One region of the uncultured Hymenobacter sp. genome, then DNA from elsewhere that is predicted to be linked to it. Evidence: riboswitches for the same ligand, from Rfam matches in the RefSeq annotation. Region 1 holds a riboswitch; each other region holds the start of a gene.
The links. Region 1 has a riboswitch for S-adenosylmethionine ahead of ACFE7X_RS01750 (O-acetylhomoserine aminocarboxypropyltransferase/cysteine synthase family protein). Riboswitches for the same ligand answer to the same signal wherever they lie in the genome.
Positions count from the first base shown of each region.

Region 2: it holds a riboswitch for S-adenosylmethionine, as region 1 does, so the genes downstream of both, ACFE7X_RS03415 (RimK family alpha-L-glutamate ligase) here and ACFE7X_RS01750 (O-acetylhomoserine aminocarboxypropyltransferase/cysteine synthase family protein) in region 1, are expected to answer to the same signal.
Region 3: it holds a riboswitch for S-adenosylmethionine, as region 1 does, so the genes downstream of both, ACFE7X_RS00550 (amino acid permease) here and ACFE7X_RS01750 (O-acetylhomoserine aminocarboxypropyltransferase/cysteine synthase family protein) in region 1, are expected to answer to the same signal.

Region 1 is NZ_CAXTBM010000002.1:201,211-208,806, reverse strand. It holds gene dxs (1-deoxy-D-xylulose-5-phosphate synthase) at 1-906, opposite strand, end outside; gene ACFE7X_RS01765 (YbhN family protein) at 1,198-2,286, shown strand; gene ACFE7X_RS01760 (lipocalin family protein) at 2,382-2,789, opposite strand; gene ACFE7X_RS01755 (LysM peptidoglycan-binding domain-containing protein) at 3,028-3,327, shown strand; SAM riboswitch class I at 3,662-3,775, shown strand; gene ACFE7X_RS01750 (O-acetylhomoserine aminocarboxypropyltransferase/cysteine synthase family protein) at 4,148-5,536, shown strand; gene metX (homoserine O-acetyltransferase) at 5,838-6,869, shown strand; gene ACFE7X_RS01740 (aliphatic sulfonate ABC transporter substrate-binding protein) at 6,965-7,596, shown strand, end outside.
Region 2 is NZ_CAXTBM010000005.1:72,377-79,972, forward strand. It holds gene ACFE7X_RS03385 (hypothetical protein) at 1-263, shown strand, start outside; gene ACFE7X_RS03390 (SDR family NAD(P)-dependent oxidoreductase) at 326-1,057, opposite strand; gene ACFE7X_RS03395 (SDR family NAD(P)-dependent oxidoreductase) at 1,250-2,077, opposite strand; gene ACFE7X_RS03400 (hypothetical protein) at 2,244-2,768, shown strand; gene ACFE7X_RS03405 (LexA family protein) at 2,983-3,456, shown strand; gene ACFE7X_RS03410 (Y-family DNA polymerase) at 3,434-4,732, shown strand; SAM riboswitch class I at 4,931-5,042, shown strand; gene ACFE7X_RS03415 (RimK family alpha-L-glutamate ligase) at 5,526-6,530, shown strand; gene ACFE7X_RS03420 (LLM class flavin-dependent oxidoreductase) at 6,530-7,558, shown strand.
Region 3 is NZ_CAXTBM010000001.1:148,877-156,472, forward strand. It holds gene ACFE7X_RS00535 (HlyD family secretion protein) at 1-54, shown strand, start outside; gene ACFE7X_RS00540 (hypothetical protein) at 209-820, shown strand; gene ACFE7X_RS00545 (DHA2 family efflux MFS transporter permease subunit) at 842-2,464, shown strand; SAM riboswitch class I at 2,618-2,730, shown strand; gene ACFE7X_RS00550 (amino acid permease) at 3,074-4,522, shown strand; gene ACFE7X_RS00555 (TSUP family transporter) at 4,747-6,258, opposite strand; gene ACFE7X_RS00560 (NADPH-dependent assimilatory sulfite reductase hemoprotein subunit) at 6,385-7,596, opposite strand, start outside.

The DNA of each region.
Region 1 (7,596 bases):
CCATAGCGTTTGGTCTTTTTCGGCCAAGGCGTAACCTTTGCCCTTTACCGTCACACAATGCAGGATTTTGGGGCCCGGGATGCTTTTCAGGTCGTTGAGGATGGTAGCCAAATGCTGCACATCATGGCCATCAACCGGCCCGAAATAGCGGAACTTCAGCGCTTCAAACAGATTGCTTTGCTTAAGCAGCGTTGCCTTCATGGCCGACTCCACTTTGCGGGCAATCTGCTGCGGATTCGGACCAAACTTCGAGAGCTTACCCAACACGTTCCACAACTCGTCGCGCACTTTATTGTAGGTGCGGGACGTGGTAATGTCGGTAAGGTATTCCTTGAGCGCCCCCACGTTGGGATCAATGCTCATGCAGTTATCGTTGAGAATAACCAGCAAGTTGGAATTGGTAACGCCCGCGTGGTTGAGCGCCTCGAAAGCCATACCAGCTGTCATGGCCCCATCACCGATGACGGCAATGTGTTGCCGGTCGAACTCCCCTTTGTAGTCCGACGCTACGGCCATGCCGAGCGCGGCGCCAATACTGGTGCTGCTGTGGCCTACCCCGAAAGCATCGTACTCGCTTTCCTTGCGCTTCGGGAAGCCCGACATGCCGTTGTAGCGGCGGTTGGTCGGGAACCGGTCGCGGCGGCCCGTCAGAATCTTGTGGCCGTAGGCTTGGTGCCCTACATCCCACACGAGCTGGTCGTGGGGCGTGTCGAACACATAGTGCAGCGCCACTGTCAGTTCCACTACGCCCAACGAAGCCCCGAAGTGCCCCCCGTATATCGAAACCGTATCAATAATGAACTGACGTAGCTCCTGGCTCAGTTGAACCAACTGGTCGTGACTGAGCTTTTTCAGGTCGTCGGGCGAGTCTATGGCCGCCAGCAATTCACCGGGTTCGACAATCATGTATAAAGGAAGCAGATGGGATAAGGCAACAGCCGACTGCCGAAAAGGTTACTGTACCTCACGGCCGCCCGCTGCGTACGACACCCAAAGTTACGGGTTTTCTGTTCGGGCGGTTCAGCTGAAAGTTGGTTTATGAACCGGCGCTTCCCCACAATTAGCAAGCCAAAACAACAGTTGCCGCGGTGGCAACGGGCAGAAGTAGCAGGTCTAAATCGTTCTTAATTAACGCTTCTTTAACGCCCTACCCTGCCAGAATGCCTACTTTTGATTTACGATACCTGCGCATCCCTCATGCCCCATACCTCTGTCGATCAACAAACTGAAGATCAGCAATTACTGGACAAGCTCCGCCCTTCGCGCATTGTCTTGCCGGTGCTGATTGGGCTTAGTGTCGTCGGTTTTATGTTCTGGCGCAGCTATAAGCCCGGCGACTTAGCGCCCCTCACCCACGCCAAACCATTCTGGCTTTTCCTGATGGTGGCCGTGCTCCTGGCCCGCGACGCGGGCTACGTTTACCGCATCCGCTACCTCACCCAAAAGGTGCTTTCCTGGCGCGCCTCCCTCGACGTTATCATGATTTGGGAGTTCTCGTCTTGCGTGTTGCCCTCGGCCGTAGGCGGCACCGCCGTTGCGCCGCTGCTCCTGCACAAGGAAGGTATTTCGCTCGGCAAATCAGTGGCCTACATCATGGCCACCGCCATGCTCGACAACCTCTATTATGTGCTGGCGGTGCCGCTGGTCGTGCTCATCGGGGGCGACGCGCTGTATCCGCATGAGGCATTGCAGGGCGGCTTGGTGGCCACATTGCGCATCGGCTTTATTGCTAGCTACGTGTTCGTGACCATCTACGCGCTACTCATGCTCTACGCCATCTTCATCAACCCACGGTCGGTGAAGCGGCTGCTGGTGCGGCTATTTTCGATGCGTGGGCTGCGGCGGCTGCGCGGCAAAGCCTACAAGATGGGCAACGAACTGGTGCTGGCTTCCGCCGAGCTACGCGGCAACGGCTGGGGCTATTGGCTGCGGGCATCCCTTAGTACCGCCTTCGTCTGGACGGCCCGCTACCTGGTAATTGGCTGCTTGATTTCGGCCTTCATTGACGTCAGCTGGCCGGAATTCTGGCTGATTTTCGGCCGCAACCTCACCTATAAAGTTATTTTGCTGATTGCCATTACGCCCGGCGGCGCCGGTATTGCAGAAGGGGCGTTTCCTACCTTCTTCGGCAAGTTCATCGGCACTCCCACCATGACCAACTTCATGGTGCTGCTCTACCGCCTCGTGACCTACTATCTGTACCTGATACTAGGCGCCGTGTTTCTACCCCGCTGGATAGCCCGGATATTTGGTCCGCGCAAAGCGGCCGCCGTTATGCATTCGTAAGTCCTTTACGTCAACCGCCACGCACAAAAAAGTCCTTCTACCATGGTAGAAGGACTTTTTTGTTGTTAATGCAGTTCTAATTGCTGCACCTTTTGCTATTCTTTTTCGAGGCGCAGTTCGGCACCCTCAGGGCTCCTCAAGGTTAACTTATCATCCGTGAGTGTTACCACATCGAAGGAGTTACTTTGGGAGGCACCGTCGGGAGTCATGGCGATTTTTTTGCCGGCTTGGTCGAAAGTGTATTTGCCGTTTACAGCCCCCGCTGAAGAAGTCATATTGTATTGTCCGTTGGCGAAGAACGTGATGCGGTCATCTTCTTGCGCGTCGGTTTGCTTCACTTTGTCACCGGTAGCATCCAGCTCTTTATCTGTTTTCCAGATCTTGCTTTCGGCGCCGTACAACATGTTAACACCTTCTACTTTGCCTTCTTTGCTGCCGCAAGCAGAAGTGAATACTACCAGCAGCATTAGCAGGCTGGCTACATAACGAAAGGGAGAGGCCATCGTTTTCATGAGATGTGCAAATTGGTTGAAAGTGGGAGAGAGTACGATACCGCTCGTGCCAGGCCCAAGCGATACTGCGCTTCTTACGACGGGCTTCCGTAAGATGTTCAGCTCCTCTACTGTTGACTTTCGGAAGCTGAACTTCTTACCAGCTTCAGCGTATGATGCCTGACACCGTGGCCATCAATTGCATGAAGATGAGCTGCGTTCTGCTTTCACCTTAAACCAACGCACGACCATGGGATTATTTGATTTTCTCTCGAACGAAGGCGAAAAAAAGCCTGTAGAACCCGCTGCTAAGCCTGCTACCGGCGGTGCTACCGACTTCTTTGGCAATCCTGCTCAACAAACGCAGCCCGCAGCCGCACAAGGCCAGAGCTACACCGTTGTAAGTGGCGATTCGCTATCCAAAATCGCCAAGAACCACTACGGCGACGCCGCTAAGTGGCACCAAATCTACGATGCCAACAAGGCTACCATCGGCGCCAACCCCGACCATATCGAGGTAGGTCAAGTTTTGACCCTGCCACAGATCTAGGAAAAATTCTCTTAGAAATATTATAAAAGCCGCTCTGTAGTAGGAGAGGCTTTTTTTATGCCGCAAACCCAGACAAGCAATGCAGTGAATAAGGCTTTCGGAAGATCGGAAAGCAGAAAACTCGTCTATTGCAGATTGTCTACGCCTCACGAAAAGCAAGCTTATCGCCCTGATAATCAGCGATATTTAATACAAATAGATATAAATTTGGAGATAACAAATACAGCGAAAAAGAAAACAAAAAATATTTTTCGATTGTATTGCGAATATTAAATCCGGTTTTACATTTGCATCACCAACCCGGTACTCCCCGCTTACGGTGGGACAGTTTTCAGATTTATACAGAAGTGGCGAGAGAACAGGCTCCGTGACCCACTGGCAACCTTCGTTGAAGCGAAAGGTGCCAATTCCTGCCCGTTCCGACATTCATCGGCGGGAGAGATAAGTTGAGTACCATGAAAAACAACCTAGATTCCGCTTTTCTTTTCCTATCCGCTTGGCTCGCTTCAACGCGTGCTGGTTCGCTGATGGGTTTTCGTGTTTCGACTGTTGCCATTTCGGCCGCTCGAATGCGAATGCGCCGCTGTTGTAGCGCCCACTGTTGCTGTTGTTAACCACCTGACGGTTCCTGGCACCCTCCTCGCCCCTTAATGCCACTCAGTAGCACTGGTACGCCTTCGGCACCTGCGCTGCGTTCTGCCACCCCTGCGCCACTGCGCTTCGGTTGGGGAAGAGCACCCCCGCCACAATTATTTGTGGTTCATTTTCAGCTAGATACACTCTCTTTCTTCCTACATACACTTCTTAAATCAGTCGAATCATGTCTGCTCCAACCCATCATTTCGAGACGCTGCAACTTCACGCTGGTCAAGTGCCCGACCCCACTACCGGCTCACGCGCTGTTCCAATTCATCAGACCACTTCCTACGTGTTCAAGAACGCCGAGCACGGCGCCAACTTGTTTGCTTTAAAGGAGTTCGGCAACATTTATACGCGGCTGATGAACCCGACTACCGACGTGTTCGAGCAGCGTATTGCGGCCCTCGAAGGTGGCGTAGCAGCATTGGCCGTGTCGTCGGGGCAGGCGGCGCAGTTTATTGCCCTCAACAACATTTTGCAGGCCGGCGACAATTTCGTGAGTACGGCCCATTTGTATGGCGGCACTTACAACCAGTTCAAGGTAGCTTTCAAGCGCTTAGGCATTGAAGCCCGCTTCGCTGATGGCGACAAGCCAGAGAGCTTCGAGCCATTGATTGACGAGAAAACCAAGGCTATCTACCTGGAAACCATTGGCAACCCGAGCTTCAGCATTCCCGATTTCGAAAAGATTGCCGCTATTGCCGAGAAGCACGACTTGCCACTTATCGTTGACAACACGTTTGGCGCGGGTGGTTACCTGTTCCGGCCGCTAGAGCACGGGGCGCACATCGTAGTGGAATCGGCGACGAAGTGGATTGGCGGCCACGGCACTAGTATTGGCGGCGTGATTGTGGATGGTGGCAAGTACGACTTCGGCAACGGCAAGTTTCCGCAGTTCACGGAGCCGAGCGAAGGCTACCACGGCTTGATTTTCAATGATGTATTCGGCATAGGTGGCCCATTCGGCAACATCGCCTTTATTATCCGGGCCCGGGTAGAGGGCTTGCGCGACTTCGGTTCTTCGCAGAGCCCCTTCAACTCCTTCTTGCTGCTGCAAGGCCTCGAAACCCTAAGCTTGCGGGTGGAGCGCACCGTAGAAAACGCTTTGCGCGTAGCTACTTGGCTGGAACAGCACCCGCAAGTGGAAGCCGTAAATTATCCGGGCTTGAAGAGCAGCCCTTACAACGCACTGGCGCAGAAATACCTGAAGCGCGGGGCCGGCGGGGTTCTCACGTTCGCCATTAAAGGCAGCAAAGACACGGCCACTCAATTCATCGATAACCTGAAGCTGGTTAGCCATTTGGCCAACGTAGGCGACGCCAAAACGCTGATCATTCAGCCTTCGGCTACCACGCACCAGCAGCTATCAGAAGTGGAGCAGCGTGCCGCCGGCGTGACGCCTACGCTGCTGCGCCTCTCCGTGGGCATCGAGCATTTCGAAGACATTCAGGCCGACTTGCAGCAGGCATTTGACGCCGTACGCGACGCTGCACCTTTGCAGTCCGAGGCAACAAGTGGCGACGCACTGCCCGAGCAGGAAGTGGAACACGCTGCCGTGCTGGAAGTATAGGGAGAGGAACCAGCCCGGCCGGTCGTGAGAGGGGCGGCCGGGCTCTTCCAGCAAGCGCAGCACGTGGGTGGGGAAGCGGTTTTTTTGTGAGAGAGGGAGCCGCTATTCCTATCCCACACTAGCACGGGTTGAGCTGGTTTACTGGCTCAGCCCGTTGGCTGTTTGTAGCGGGGTATCAAATGTATAGCGCAAAACGAGCCACTTGATACTTGATAGAACAGAATGCCCGAGCAAGCTGGCGTCCGCGAAGCCGCCGCCTGAGAGATAGCAGTCATCTCTCATTACTTCATTACCAAACAAAATGCCTGAAAACCAAAGCTTACATCTGCCCGAATCTTTGACGCTGGAAAGCGGCCAAGAACTCGCGGGCGTGGAAGTAGCTTATTGCACTTTTGGCACGCTGAACGCCACCGGCGACAACGTGGTGTGGGTGTGCCACGCCCTCACGGCCAACGCCGATGTACTTAGCTGGTGGCCGGGCCTGTTCGGAACAGAGTGTCATTTCGACCCGGCCGACTGGTTTGTGGTGTGCGCCAACGTGCTTGGTTCTTGTTACGGCTCCACAAGCCCTCTTTCACTGGCTCCCGAAACCGGTGCTCCCCGCTATCAGCAGTTTCCGCTGCTTACCATCCGCGACTTGGTGGCGGCCCACGAAGCGTTGCGCCAACACTTAGGCTTAACGCAGATTCACACGCTGATTGGTGGCTCTCTGGGTGGCCAACAGGCATTGGAATGGGCTATTCAGCAGCCAACTGTGTTCGAGAACTTGGTGTTGCTGGCTACCAATGCGCAACATTCGCCTTGGGGTATTGCTTTCAATGAGGCGCAGCGGCTCGCTATTTTCGCCGACTCCACTTACCACCAAGCAACGCCTGACGGCGGAACAGCTGGTTTGCGGGCTGCCCGGGCCATAGCGCTGCTTAGCTACCGCAGCTACGGTGCCTACGGCGAAACCCAAGCAGAACCGACTGACGATAAAACAGACGACTTCCGCGCCAGCGCTTACCAGCAATACCAAGGCGACAAACTTGTGGCTCGCTTCAACGCCTACACCTACGTGGCACTTTCCAAAGCCATGGATTCGCACCACGTAGGGCGCGGACGCGGTGGTGTCGCGGCGGCTTTGCGCCGGGTACGGGCGCGGACGCTGGTGATAGGCATCACGTCTGATGTGTTGTTCCCGCCGGCGGAACAGCAACTCTTGGCCCGCCACATTCCGGGAGCCATGTATGCCGAAATGGATTCCCGCTTCGGCCACGACGGCTTCCTGATTGAAACGGCCCACATCACTCATTTCTTGGAACGCTTTCACGCTCTCAGCTTCGCGCATTAACAACGCTTCGAATACAGGAATACAGCAAGGAATATCATGCGCTGCGGAAGCTCCTCATGACGGGCGTATATCTATAGCTTTTTCATTGTTTTCTCATGAAACCAAACACCTCCCGTCGTACACAACCTGCCCGCCTGCTTTTCTTTGGCAGCTTGCTAGCACTGCTTCTGGTGTTAGCCGGATGTGGAGGAATTAGCAATGAGACCAAAAGTGCGCAGCCAGACATTATCCGTCTGGATTATGCCTACTACAACCCCTTGAGTTTGGTATTGAAACAGCAAGGCTGGCTGGAAAAGGATCTTGCCAAACAGAACATCAAAGTGGAATGGGTGCTCAGCCAGGGCAGCAACAAGGCCTTGGAGTTTCTTAATGGCAGCAGCATCGATTTCGGCTCCACGGCCGGCGCGGCCGCACTGATTGGCAAAGCCAATGGCAACCCGCTGAAAGCCATTTATATCTACTCGAAACCAGAATGGACGGCACTATGCACCGGCCCGAAATCCACTATCAAGTCGGTGGCGGACCTGAAAGGCAAGCGTGTGGCGGCTACCCGCGGCACCGATCCGTACATCTTTCTGCTACGCGCCCTCGACCAAGCCGGGCTGAGTGAAAAGGATATCGAGCTAATTCCGTTGCAACACCCCGATGGGCGGGCCGCCCTCGAGAAAGGCGACGTTGACGCCTGGGCTGGGCTGGATCCCCACATGGCTAAAGCCGAGTTGGAATC
Region 2 (7,596 bases), on a different contig from region 1:
GAGCTACCCGCGAGGAATTTCTGGATGACCCGTACTGGGTGGCCCACGAAATGGAGCACATTCGGCAGTTTCAAGAGCACGGTAAGCTGGGCTTCCTGCGGCGTTACCTACTCGACTGGCTGCGCCACGGCTACTACAACATTCCCTTTGAGGTAGCGGCTCGCGAAGCTGCTATCCTTAATGCGCAACTTTACATCCGCGGCCAACCTCTTCCCGACCCCGCGAAAATGCATCAGGGCGCTGGGAGCAAACAAGTGAAGTAACCGTTGGTATCTATCATACCAAGGCACACAGCAACTGACGTAGGCTGCTTCACTCCTGCATTTTAGAGGGCTGCTAGCCGGCCGCCGTCTACTACTAGCGTGGTGCCGTTGATGAAGCTGGCTTCGGGGGAAGCCATGAAGCAGATGGCGGCGGCTAGCTCGTTGGGGGTACCTACCTGCCCGGTGATTTTCTCCTTGCCACTCTTAACGTTGGGGTTACTCCAAAGCATAGGCGTATCAACGGCGCCCGGAGCTACGGCATTGATGCGGGCGTGCGTATGCGGTATTTCCAAACTCAGCCCCCGCACGAAGGCCTCAATGGCGCCCTTGCTGGCAGCGTAGGGCACCACATTGGGTGTAGTTTGGTGAGCGTGCACCGAGCTGACGGCCACGATGGCCCCGCGCTTCATGTGGGGCAGGCACAATTGGGAGAGGCGAAACAGCGCCCGCAGGTTCACGTTCATCACGTAGTCCCACTCCTTAGGATCGAGCTTGAGTAGCGGCTTATAAGTCATGAGGGCCGCATTGCTAACGAGCACATCAATACGGCCCCAGGTGGCTAGTACTTTGCGCACGGCGGCTTGTAGCGGCGCATCCTGCCCGAGGTCAACTCTGATGAAGATGGCCTCGCTCCCGGCCGCTTTTATTTCGCGCACTACTTCCCGGCCATCAGCAACGTCCCGACCCAATATGGCTACGCAACCGCCCTCCTGGCCCATCTGCACGGCCACTGCCCGTCCGATACCCGAGGTGGCGCCCGTAACGAGGCATATTTTGTTTTTGAAGCGCTGCATAGTCGATCTGATGATTTTTAGAGCCAGAGTTGATAAGTGAGGGGAGAAAGAAAAGCAGGTGAAGAGCATTCTCGCCCGACGAGTCACTTTGATGGGGCCCCTTCCCGGCTTCGGTGTGCTGGCTACTTAAAGAAATTGCCGCTTCCCCGCGGCTAACGGAAAAGCGGCAAACTCGACTATAAGTTTAAATCCTTACTTGCTAGGGGCCTCAAACATCTTGCGCATACCGGCGGCCACTATGCTGTCGGGCGTGATGTTGGTGAGCATGGCTTGGATCTTGTTGGTGACGCCGGAAATAACCCGGGCTTCCCCTTTCATAAGGGCTTCGTAGCCATCTTTGGCTACGTCTTTGGGGTCGGCGAGGCCCATAGCACCTTGGGCGGCACGGGTGTCTTCGGCTCCGGCCCGCTCGAAAAAGTCGGTGTCGGTGGCACCAGGGCACAGGGCCGTTACGGTTACGCCCGTGTCTTTCAATTCATTGGATAACGCTTCGGAAAAGCTTAGCACGAAAGATTTTGTGGCGGAATACACCGCCATGTTGGGCGAGGGCGTGTAGGCGGCCGTAGAAGCTAGCTGGAGAATACGGCCTTTGCTGCGCCCTACCATGTCGCGCCCGAACAGGTACGTTAGCTCTGACAAGGCAACGATGTTGGTGTGAATAACGGCACGGTTGCGGGCGACGTCGGATTCTAGGTACGGGCCGTACTCCCCGAATCCAGCATCATTCACTAGAATATCCACCGCAATGCCCTGGGCCGTTACTTGGTCGTAGACGCGCTGAGCGGCTCCGTCGTGGCTGAGGTCCTGGGTGATGAGCGTAGGTTCGAGGTTGTGCACACTGCGCAGGTGCTCAGCAAACTTGCTTAGGCCGGCCGTGTCTTGGTCAACCAATACCAATTGATACTGGTCTTTGGCAAACAGATGGGCAAGTTCTTGGCCGATACCGTTGGCGGCTCCCGTAATAAGTGCAACAGAAAGATTAGGGTCGTGTGATATGGTTGAGAGGGGTTTAGAGCTTATCCTTCTGTTAGGTTTACTGCTTCAACCATGGCAAGGTTGTGAGAAAGGCTCTACGAAAATCATATGGTATAAACCGCAACCCAAACCGCTGTTTCAACGAATAATCACGCACGAAAACCGCTGACCAGCGGGCCTTTCACATTCGTTTTACTTTTCCCTTTAGATCATGGCTAAGCAAAATCAAGCAAATCTCGACGCTACTTCCCTTTCTGCCAACGATAACCTCACCGATACTGCTGCTGCGCTAGGAGCCGCCGGCGATGACTCCTTCGCCACCACCACCAGCCAGCCCGAGGCCTCGGCCTCGACGGCGGAAAGCAGCCAGCCCGAGGGTACGCAACGCAAGTCGTGGCTGAATCAGGAGGAACTGATGAAGAACGTAAATCAGCTGCCCCAGTCACTGATAGATTTAGGTAACAAAGCGGTAGCGCAAGTAAATGGTCTTTCCACCACGCAGAAAGTGGCAGCCGGTGCCCTGCTCGTAGGTAGCATAGGGTGGCTGGCTTTGCGCGGCAAGAAAAGCAAGTCTTCTTCCAGCGTCTACGCGCCTTACAACCCAAAGAGCAGCAAGGCAACGAAATGGGATGCTAGCAGTGACTCAGTGTACCGCGGCGCTACAAATGGCCTGCACGACACTGGCCATGGTGCCGAATATGGCACGTACAGCAGTGGCACTGAAAACGGCTTCTAAGCTCTCATTCAACTGGCTGCTGTAAATTACCAGCAACTAAGTAAAAGCCCCGTTAGTCTGAGACTGGCGGGGCTTTTCGTTGGGGTAGAGGGCTGCTCAGTGAAACGCAAAGGATAGTTTGAAGCTCTGATTATCTTGTACAAGCTAATTTTATTGTCATATTACCAACATAATTAGTAAAAGCTCGTTATTTGTGAGCATCAATCCTTGTAATATGTGCATCGTTGACATTCTTGACATTGCTCGTCACCCAGTTTGGCTCATTGAGTGCGACACCCCCGTGCCTGCTGGCTTTCCGAGCCCGGCCGACAACAACCACAGCCATCAACGAATCGACTTGAACACGATTCTGCTGCCGCATCCTGACTGCACGTACCTGGCGCGCGTCAAAGGCAACAGCATGGACGGTCCGCCTTCCCATATTCCCGACGGCGCCCTGATGGCCGTTGACTGCGCTTTGAAGCCACAGCTTGGCAACGTGGTAGTGGCTGCCGTGGAGGGCGAGTTTACGGTGAAGCGCTTGGAAAAGCGAGACGGGTTCTACTGGCTCGTTCCCGACAACCCTGATTACGAGCCGCTGAAGATCACCGTCCCGGAGCAAGCGCAAATTTGGGGAGTAGTCACGCACGTCATCACCGAACTCATCAGCGGCAAGCTCCACGACCATGTTCGCACTCGTCGACTGTAACAACTTCTACGTGAGCTGCGAGCGGGCTTTTCAGCCCCATTTGGCCACCGTACCGGTAGTAGTTCTTTCCAACAACGATGGTTGCGTAGTCTCGCGCTCTACCGAAGCCAAGGCGTTGGGAATAAAGATGGGCACGCCCTACTTTCAGGTTCGCCAGCTTATCAAGCAGCACCAAGTGCAGGTGTTTTCCTCGAACTACCCCCTATACGGCGACATGAGTTATCGGGTGATGAGCTACCTGGCGTCGGTGGTACCCGAGATAGAAATATACTCGATTGATGAGGCCTTTTTGGGGCTGCACAACATGGAACTCTGCCAGAAAAATCTGGAGGTATTCGCGCAGAAAATCCGGCAGCAAGTTCACAAGCGGACCCATATTCCTACGTGCATTGGTATTGCACCTACCAAAACCTTAGCCAAGCTCGCCAACTACTTAGCGAAAACAAACGCTACCTGCAAAGGCGTATTGGCTCTTGATTCCGAGGAGCGGCAATGGTGGGCGCTCGGGCAGATGCCGGTTGAGGAGGTGTGGGGCGTTGGCCGCCAATACGGTCAAAAGCTGCGCGCCATGGGTTTGATGACGGCCGCCGATTTGGCTTGCTGCTCGGAAGCCTGGGCCCGCAAGCACATGGGTGGGGTAGTAGGTGCCCGCTTGGTGCGGGAACTGCAAGGGAAACCCTGCCACCAACTACACCCGAGCGAAGACGGTACGCTGGCGCGAAAAAGCATTGCCTGTACCCGTAGTTTCGGCCGGCCCTTATCCAAGTTCGACGATCTGCTCGGGGCCGTAGCAGCTTTCACTTCCCGGGCCGCCGAGAAGCTGCGCGCGCAGGGTTCGGCAACGTATATTTTAACCGTTTTTATCGGCCAAAACCGGTTTGGCCCGACGCCCCCGCCGTATACCCATTCCGCCCAAATCACGCTACCGTCCGCTACCAGCAACACCAGTGACTTGGTGCGCGCTGCCCGCACCTTGCTCGGGCAGCTTTGGCAACCGGGGCTGGCCTACAAGAAAGCCGGCGTAATCCTCGATGGCCTGGAAGGGCACGGTCAGCCGCAGCTCAGCCTTTTCGAGCCGCTACCCGAAGTGCAGCGCCCGCAGTCGGCCGCTCTTATGCGCAAGCTCGACCAACTCAACCGCCGCTTCGGCCAAAACTGCGTTCAGGTAGCCACGGCGGTAGTTCCGAAAGGAGAGCCCGCGCCGTGGCTCGGGCACAAGCGCTTATGCAGCCCCGCCCGCACCACGTCCTGGAGCGAGCTATGGGAAATAGGGTAAAGGCAGATTTCGCAGTGGATTCAGTGTTTCTATGGTGTTTCCATCTAACCTTAAGCTTAGCATGGGACCGATCAAACAGCAACGCACGCAGCCGCGTGCCGTGCTTGGGTGCGAATTGCTAGCGAGTATAGTCTGGTTTGCATTTTCAGTGAGTGCCGCTTTACCTTTGCGGCATCAATTCTTCAAGCAAAAGAATTGTTTTTATACAGAGGCGTGGAGAGACAAGCTCGACGAAACGCCGGCAACCCCCAGATCATCTGGAACGGTGCCAACCGAAGGTCAGCGCAGCCAAGTCCTGACCCTATAAAACAAGTTGCCGTGAAACGCTTCATCAACACCGCCGCCTCTTCCGCTACCTTTTCTGCTTTACAGCATGGGTGTTGTTGCAGCACGTGTTGCTGAGCTATTCATAGGTGGGCGGTCCTGGGTAGCTAAAAGCGAAGGAACGCCCTTGCGTCAGCCACTTTCTGTTAACCTGGTTAATACCTCTGCCGCAGGGCAACCTCAGGTTTTTGGGTTTTAGAGTTTCATTGCTTTCTGACTGCGTAGCGGTGGCAGACCGCCTACTAACTCTAACGCCGCAACATGACATGCTTCCACTTCCTAGTTGGCGGGCTAGAAACTCGAGTTGATTTGGCTTGCAAAGCAGGTTAAATAATTTACTCCCGTATAAGTCGATAATACGTTGTTGTTTCTGGTGCAACCCTCTTCCTCATAGTTCTGTTGTTTGCGCGACTTCACTGCCTCGCGCTGTTCTCTCGATTTTCTGGTCTTTTATAACCCTCTTTTTCTCATGCCTGCCTCAACCAAGCCGATTGGCATCTACTACGAGCACCCCGAATGGTTCAAACCGCTGTTTGCCGAGCTAGACCGCCGTGGGCTGCCCTACGAAAAGATTGACGCCGCTCATCACCTTTTCAACCCCTCGGAAACCGAAAGCCGCTACGCGCTGGTAGTAAACCGCATGAGCTCTTCGGCTTACTTGCGCGGCCACGGCCAGGGTATTTTCCACACGGCGGGTTTTGCTACCCACCTAGAGCGGATTGGCACGCGCATCATCAATGGCTCGGTGGCTACCAGCATCGAAACCAACAAAGCCCGTCAACTCTCGCTGTTTGCTTCTTTAGGCCTGAAATACCCTAAATCGTTTGTGGTGAATCATGCCTCGCGCATCGCCGATGCAGCTCAGCAGCTGCAATTTCCGATTGTGGTGAAGGTGAATATTGGCGGCAGCGGGGCGGGCATTATTCGCTTCGATACGCTGAAAGGCGTGCAGGCGGCCGTAGAAGCCGGTCAAATCGACCTTGGCATCGACCAAACGGCGTTGGTGCAGGAGTATGTGACGCCCCGCGGCGGCAACATTCACCGGGTAGAAACCCTGAACGGTAAGTTTCTGTACGCCATGAAGGTGTACACCACCGGCGAAAGCTTCAACCTATGCCCCGCTGAAATCTGCCAGATTCCCGAAGAGCAGTCCGCCGAATTTTGCCTCACCGAAGCGCCCAAAAAAGGCATCCAAGTGGAAGCCTTCACGCCCCCGGCCGACGTAATTGAGGCCGTGGAGCGCATTGTGGCCGCCGCTAAAATCGACGTGGGTGGTATCGAGTACCTCATCGACGACCGCAACGGCGACGTACTGTTTTACGACATCAACGCGCTGTCCAACTTCGTGGCCGATGCCGTGAATGTGGTGGGTTTCGACCCCTACGCCCGCTTCGTAGATTACTTGGTAACTCAACTTCCTGTTGCTGCTCCGCAAGCTGTGAATGAATCGCAAATCGAAACGGCTGTAGTATAATGAGATACGGATATTGGATGCCCGTCTTCGGCGGGTGGCTGCGCAACGTCGAAGACGAAAACATGCGCGCCGATTGGGACTACGTCAAAACGCTGGCTCAGCGCAGTGAGGACCTCGGGTACGACCTCTCGCTCATCGCCGAGCTGAACCTCAACGATATCAAAGGCGAGGAAGCTCCTTCGCTGGATGCCTGGAGCACGGCTGCCGCCTTGGCCGCCGTCACCAAGAAAATCGAGTTGATGGTGGCTGTGCGGCCTACTTTTCACTCGCCGGCTTTGCTGGCCAAGCAGGCCGCCAACATCGACCACATCAGCGGCGGCCGGCTGTCGTTGAACGTGGTATCGTCGTGGTGGCAGGACGAGGCCAAGAAGTACGGCGTGCACTTCGAGCAGCACGACGACCGATATGCCCGCACCGCCGAATGGTTGCACGTAGTGGACAACCTTTGGAAGCAGGACCACTTCACCTTCGAAGGCAAGTTCTACAAGGTAACCGACTCCATTTTGCAGCCCAAGCCGGTGTCGCGCCCGCGGCCGTTTATTTACGCCGGTGGCGAATCGGAAGCCGCTAAAAACCTGATTGCTGCCCAGTGCGACGGCTACGTAATGCACGGCGACGAGCCCGAGGCCATCGGCCGCCGCATCCAGGACCTGAGTGAACGGCGCGAAAAGCTGGGCTTGCCACGCATGAAATTCGGGGTGGCCGCTTACTCCATTGTGCGCAACACCGAGCAGGAAGTGAAAAAGGAACTGGACCGTATCACCAACGTGCAAGGCTCGGCCGCCGGCTACAAAAACTATCAGCAGTGGCTAGCCGGCACGCAGCTCGAAAACCAGGTTTCCTTGCAAGACTACTCGGTATCGAACCGCGGCCTACGCTCTGGCCTGACGGGCACGCCCGACCAAGTAGCCGAGCGCATTGCCGCCTTCGAAGCGGTAGGCGTAGACTTGTTCTTGTTGCAGTGCAGTCCGCAGCTCGAAGAAATGGAACGCTTCTCGGAAGCCGTAATTCAAGTCCTGGCTTCATAAGACTTGGGCGAATTGCGGGGCAGATACAGGTCTGCCTC
Region 3 (7,596 bases), on a different contig from region 1:
AAGCCCGCTGCTCCTGATAAGGCTACCCGCTCCCGCGCCGCGATAGTACGCTGAAAGCAAACTGCCTGCTATTACTGCTGAACCGCCTGTCTAACTGCACTTGGCAAAGCAAAACGATGCCCTGTTCAGCGTCGGCACAGAGATACTTCGTTAAGCGGCTGCTAGGTCAAGCACAACGGCCCAAACAATCCAGTAGAATCCACTATCAATGGAAACCCAACCTCCTAATGCGTCTGGCCGCTGGCAAGCTGATCTGAACGACTTCTTCGCCACTGTAGACCGCGAAAATCAGGCGTTTAGCCGCAACCTTACCCGGCAGGGTACCTTTTACACCGAAGTGGCGCGTCCGGCCCTAGAAGCGGCGGCCGAAGCGCTGCGCCAACACGGCCGCACCTGCGAAACCGGCCTCGATCAAAGCCGAATCTACCTGATTGTACATCGGCCTGAAGGCCCCGTGGAGTTTCAGTATGCCGTGGTGGCTGAAGCCCGCATCGAAACCGTCACGCCCTACATCCATTGCTGGTTCGAGGAAAACGAGCTAGCCGCTAAAGCCGCCGATGCCGCCGGCCAGAAAGCAGCGGAAGACGACCAGGAAGAGCCAGAACAGGACGATGCGGCGGAAGGGGAGGACGGGGAAAAAGACGAAAAGAAAGACGACAAAAAGCCTGCCCGCACTAAAACTATCGAGCTACTTAGCACCTGGGCGGAAGGGCGCGAAATCGAGAGTGTAACGCGTGCGGAAATCCTGGCCGATTTCACCACCCACTACAAGGAAGCCGTGACGCAGCTACGCACGCACTTGCACACCACGCCGCAGTAGAGCGGCCCGAATTTTCAGCTGATGAGCCAGACCAAAACCTTGAAAAAGCCTGCGGGCAGCGTTGCCGCTAGCCACGGGGACAACCTGAAGTGGCTAATTGCGGTGACGGTGGCCATGGCAACCTTCATGGAAGTGCTGGATGATACCAGTGTATCGGTGGCACTATCGCAGATTGGGGGCAACCTAAGCGCCGCCGAAGACGAGGTAACGTGGGTGGTAACGGCCCAACTGGTGTCGAAGGCGGTGGTGCTACCGGTGGCCGGGTTTCTGGCTACGGTGGTGGGGCGCAAGCGCCTGTTCTCGATTTGTTTGCTGGCTTATGGTGCTACTTCGCTGCTGTGCGGCTTGTCGCCGACCATTGGGTTTCTGGTGTTTATGCGGGTGATACAGGGGCTGAGTGGCGGCATGCTTTCGCCCATGGCCCAGGCCATCCTCACCGATACGTTTCCGCCGGCGCAGCGCGGGCTGGCTTTTGCGGCCTATGGGGTGGCAACGGTGGTAGCGCCCACCGTAGGCCCCACGCTAGGCGGCTACCTCGTAGACAATGCCAGCTGGAACTGGGTGTTTTTCGTGAACGTGCCCGTGGCCATCGTAACGGCTTTTCTGGTGTCGATTCTAGTGAAAGATCCGCCGGCGCTGGTGAAAGAGAAAGCCGCCAAATGGGCTGGCGGGCTGAACGTGGACTATGTCGGGCTGGGTTTGCTGGCGGTAGGACTCAGCGCGCTACAATACGTATTGAGCCGGGGCGAGCGGGAAGAATGGTTCAGCTCGGGCGCCATCACAGTGTTGGCTGGGGTAGCGGCCATAGCTTTAGTAGCTGGAGTGATCTGGGAATGGCGTTCCAAAGACCCGGTCATTGACTTGAAACTGCTCAAGCACCGCAATTTCGCGGCGGCCGTGCTGGTTATGTTTTCCGTGGGCGCCGTGTTGTTTAGCAGTTCTACGCAGTTGCCCTTGTTTCTACAGAATCTGCTGGGGTACACGGCCATAAAGAGTGGCTTAGCCATTTCGCCGGGTGGGGCGGCAGTGCTCTTACTTATGCCCGTGGTGGGTGTGCTGGCCTCGAAGGTGCAAGCCCGCTGGATGATTCTGCTGGGGTTGATTATCAGTACGTTCGCGCTTTTCAATTATGCCGGTGTGCTTAGCTCCGATATCGACTTTGCGAGCGTGGCCAAGGCCCGGGTGTTTCAAAGCGTGGGATTGGCTTTCCTCTTCGTGCCGATTAGTGTGGCGGCCTACGTCGGGATAGCCAAAAACAAAACCAACCAGGCCGCAACCCTTATCAACCTAGCGCAGTCGTTGGGTGGTAGCTTCGGTATTGCCGCCATCACCACCCTGATTGCCCGCCGGGCGCAGTTCCACCAAAGCCGTATTATCGACAGCCTCACCTTCTCTAATCCCAACTACGAAGCGGGACTGCAAAACCTAGCTTCCACCCAAGCCGCCGCTGGAGGCAGCCTGGCCGAAGCAACCGAACGCGCTCAAGCTACCATTTACGGCGCCGTGCAGTTGCAAGCCAACATCTTGTCCTACATCGATTCCTTCTACTTGCTAGGGTTTGCCTGTTTGTTGTCAATACCCCTCGTGTTCCTGATGCGCGCCAACAAGCCTGGCCAAGATGGGCAGACGGAAGCGGCCGGGTAGGGGTTATTCAAAATCTATTTCGTGTTTGTTGGCTAGCGTTAGCTTGCTGGAGCAGTGCCGCCGCCGATTATTCTCAACTATAACTACGCATTTGGGAATGCGCGAAGGCCGGCCTTACCTTTGCGGCACCAATTCTTTACCGACGAAGGATTGTTTTTATACAGAGGCGCTGAGAGACAGGCTCCAAGACGCGCCGGCAACCCCCGCACCCCGCGGAACGGTGCCAACCGATGGTCAGCAGATTCACTGCCTGACGACTATATAAAAACAAGTTACCGTGCCTCACTCACTAAATACCCCGCTTTCTGTTGTTGCTGTTTCATTCGCCGGGCCTGCGGGCCGGGAGTGGGCTTGTTGTGGCGGGGGGTGTTGTTGCTGCTGAGCGGTAGATAACTGTGGCCATGGTGCCAGAGCTTGCCTTTGTGGAGGCGTAAAGCAGTAGCCAGCTACTACCTGCCCCCATTTTCATTGTTTCTTTTACTGGTCAGGGCCTAGCTGGCGGCGTATATCCGGGCGCTTTCCTGCGCTTACACTACCAGCTGCTTAGCGCATCCCCTAGGCTTTATTCAACGGGTAAACGCGGTATAGCGCGTGCCTACACAACTTTCTATGCTCAAAAAATCACTGGAGCTGCTGCGGTTAGAAGCTGCCGAAACGGGTTCCCACACACTGAAACGAAGCTTGAACGGCTTCAACCTGATTACGATTGGTATCGGGGTAATTATTGGGGCGGGCCTGTTCTCGCTCACCGGCATTGCCGCCGCCAACAACACCGGCCCGGCCGTTACACTCTCGTTTGTGGTGGCCGCTATTGGCTGCGCGTTTTCGGCCCTTTGCTACGCCGAGTTTGCTTCCATGGTGCCGGTTTCGGGGTCCGCCTATACCTACGCCTACGCTACAATGGGTGAGCTGTTTGCCTGGATAATCGGGTGGGATTTGGTGCTCGAATACTCGGTTGGGGCGGCCACGGTGGCTATTAGCTGGTCGCAATACCTAGTGAAGTTCCTGAGCAAGTACAACCTGCACATTCCGGCGCAGCTGGTGATGTCGCCTTTCGAAACGGCCACGTTGGCCGACGGTACGGCGGTGCATGGCTTCGTGAACGTGCCGGCCATGCTGATCGTGCTGGCTATAACGGCCATTATCATTCGGGGCACGTCGGGTTCGGCGTGGTTTAATGCGCTGGTGGTCACGCTGAAAGTGGCGGTGGTGCTGGTGTTTATTGCCTTGGGTTGGCAGTACATCGATCCGGCCAACTACCAGCCGTACATCCCGGAGAATACCGGCACGTTCGGGGAGTTTGGCCTGAGCGGGATTTTGCGCGGGGCGGGCGTTATCTTCTTCGTGTTTATTGGCTTCGACATTGTGGCCACTATGGCGCAGGAAACCAAGAATCCGCAGCGCAACATGCCCATTGGCATCATCGGCTCCCTGCTGATTTGCACGGTGCTGTTCGTACTCTTCGGGCACGTCATGACGGGTTTGGCCAACTACACCGAGTTCAAAAACAGCGCGGCGCCCGTGGCCATTGCCATCGAAAAAACCCCGTATGCCTGGCTGTCAGCCGCCGTTATTCTGGCTATTATCATCGGCTACACCTCGGTTATTCTGGTGGATTTGCTGGGGCAGAGCCGGGTGTTTTTCTCGATGGCCAAGGATGGTCTGCTGCCGCCGGTCTTCGGGCGCATTCACCCCACGTTCCGCACGCCGCTGCAATCCAATCTGCTGCTGGGCTTGTTTATTGCCCTGTTTGCAGGCTTCGTGCCAATTTCAGTGGTCGGTGAAATGACCAGCATTGGAACGCTGTTGGCCTTTGTGATGGTGTGCTTGGGCATTCTTATTATGCGCAAAAAAGAGCCGAACGCGCCGCGCGGTTTTCGTACGCCGTGGGTGCCCGTGGTGCCCATTCTCGGTATCCTTACTTGCCTGGTGATGATGGTATCGTTGCCGTGGGAAACGTGGTTGCGGCTGGCCGTTTGGCTGGCTATCGGCTTGGCTATTTACTACGGCTACGGCAAGAAGCACAGTAAGCTCCGACAGGAGCAGAATAGAGCATAAGCGCCAGCTTGTATAGCTTAGTACCATAACAACGCCCCGGTCCTCTAAGGCCGGGGCGTTGTCTTTACTCGTCACAAAGTACAGCGCAGAAACTGTCTGGTTGTAGAGACGCGACACTTCGCGTCTCGGCGTTGCTGAGGTTGTTCAACGCCGAGACGCGAAGTGTCGCGTCTCTACATTGTTCTTGCGGCCAGATAGTTTGTAACTCTACGTTTCCGTCTTACCTACATAAACACCTTTCGCAGCGCCCATAAGCTCCAGACTATCACCATTAAACCCACGCCCACGAACATCCCACGCACCGGAATGCGGCCGGCGAGGCGGGCAGCCAGGGGTGAGGCGGCCACGCCGCCCACAATCAGGCCCAAAATAATCTGCCAGTGCGAAATGCCCAGCGTAGCAAAGAACGTGACAGCGCTGGCAAACGTGACGAAGAACTCGGTGACACTCACCGACCCAATGACGTACTGCGGCGTGCGGCCGCCGGCAATGAGCGTGCTCGTCACGAGGGGCCCCCAGCCGCCGCCGCCAAACGAATCCAGAAAGCCGCCGGCTGCCGCCAGTATCCCTAGCTTCTTGTGCTTTTTGCGCGCGCCAGGTTTCGAGAAAGCCTTGGAAATGATGCGGATACCCAATAGCAGCAGGTACACCGCCAAGAAAGGCTTCACGTAGCGCGCATATTCCTCGCCGAACGTGGCCAACAAATAAGCGCCCGTAACAGCGCCCAAAATGCCCGGAATGAGTAGAACTTTGAACAGCTTTTTGTTGACGTTGCCGAAGCGGTAGTGATGGTAGCCGGAAGCGCCGCTGGCAAACATTTCGGCGGTGTGAATACTAGCGCTGACCGCGGCCGGTGAGATGTTCAAGCTCATCAAGCTAATTGCCGTCACCACGCCGTAGCCCATGCCGAGCAGTCCATCAATGAGTTGAGCGCCAAAACCGATGGCCACAAAAATGTAGAACGTATCGGCGTTGCTCGCTACTTCCCAGGCCTGCTGCCAAGTGACGTAGTAAGAAATAATATTGAGAACAATAATGCCCATAAACGCCAGCAGCGACATCGTCGCTCGCCGCCGCCACATGGCCGCCGCCGGCGACTCGTAGGCGGGCCCGCCGGTTAACTCGGCCGTCACGGCGTTCAGGGAGCGGACTTTGTGGGCAAAGTCGCCGCCTACTTTCTCCCGAATCGAGGACATGCGTTGCAGCACGTCGTTCAGCTCGTCGGGTAGGGCCGAGGATAGCATTTCGCGCAGCCGCTTGGCAATGGTCGGCGACTTACCGTTGGTGCTGATAGCAATTTTGAGGTCGCCTTTCTGCACGATAGAGCCTAGGTAAAAGTCGCAGGCGTCGGGCGTATCGGCCACGTTGCAAAGCAGCCGCTGCCGGGTAGCATCGGCCTTGACGGTCAAATTCAAGGCTTTATCGTCGGTGGCTACGACAACTAAATCGTGGCCCACAAGGTCGGTAATCTGGTAGGGGCCTTCACGCAACTGCACGGCTGGGTGGCGGGCGGCTAGCTCCCGCAACTCGGGCAGAAAGCGGGTAGCTACCACCGTCACGGCGGCGGCCGGACTGTTGTTCAGAATGGCCGCCAACTTCTCTAAGCCCACGTTGCCGCCCCCTACCAGCAGCACATGCAACTGCTCCAGCTTCAGAAAAATGGGAAACAGCCGGTTCTCGCCAGTTGGGGGCGGCTCGGACCGCGGCTGCGGAAGGTTATTATCAGAAAGAGGCATGGATGGTGTTTTGGAAGGCTAGGGTATTTGCTGGAAAGCGCCGCTGCGAGAGTGGGGGCAGTTATATGAAAAAAGAACATCGTGCTGAGTGGAGTCGAGACACAACGTTCTTTCTCGTATATATCATTACTGATGGAAGTCGAGTCCGTGCGTGGTGGCTTGCACGTAACCCCGGCGGATAGTGAAATCTCCAAACCGCTCCAAAGGCTGGCGGTTCGCGGCGTAGTCGGCAAAAATGGGTGCTAGTTCCTGCACAATACCGTCTTCATCCAGCATTTCTTTGTAGAGCTTGTTGAGCCGGTCACCGTTGAAGGCGGCCCCCAAATACAAGTTATAACGACCTACGGAACGGCCCACTAGCCCAATTTCACCTAAGTAAGGACGGGCGCAGCCATTGGGACAACCTGTAACTCGCAGCAAGATATCATCTTGGGTTAAATTATAGGTTTTCATACTTTCCTCCAATCGGGTAAGTAATTGGGGAAGATAGCGCTCGGCCTCCGCAAATGCTAACGAGCAGGTGTTCAACGCTACGCACGCCAACGCCCCGCGCCGTAGCCCCGACAGGTCGTTGCCGGCTACCACCACGCCGTGCTCCGCGAGCAACGCCTGAACGCTGAGGCGGTGGGCGGGCGCGACGTTGGCCAGAATCAGGTTTTGGTTGCCGGTGAGGCGGAAGTCGCCGGTATGGAAGCCGGCAATTTCGCGCAGCGCAGTTTTCAGGGTGTGGCCGGGTCGGTCGGCCACGCGGCCGCCTTCCACAAATAGCGTGAGGTGCTGCCCGCCATCGGGGCCGGTCGTCCACCCGAAGGCGTCGCCGGAGCTTTTGAACTCGTAGGCGCGGGCGGGTGCCAACTCATAGCCCAGCCGCTGGTTCAGTTCTTCCTGAAACACGTCGAGCCCCACCCGGTCAAGGGTGTACTTCAACCGCGAAAACTTGCGGTTTTCGCGGTTGCCCCAGTCGCGCTGAATGGTTACCACTTTCTCGCAGAGGTCCACTACTTGGTCGGCGGGCACAAACCCGATGACGTCGGCCAGGCGCGGGTAGGTATCGAGCATACCGAAGGTCATGCCCATGCCGCCCCCAATGGCCACGTTGAAGCCGAGCAACTTTCCTTTTTCCTCGATGGCAATCAGGCCGAGGTCGTTGGCGAAGATGTCGGTGTCGTTGTGCGGCGGGACGGCCAGCGCAATTTTGAACTTGCGCGGCAGGTAGGTTTTGCCATAAATCGGCTCGGCATCTTCCTCACCCTCGTTGGGCGCGCTGATGTGCTGCTGTTCCCCGTCCAGCCACAACTCCCAGTACGCCGACGAGCGCGGCGTGAGGTGGGCACTGAT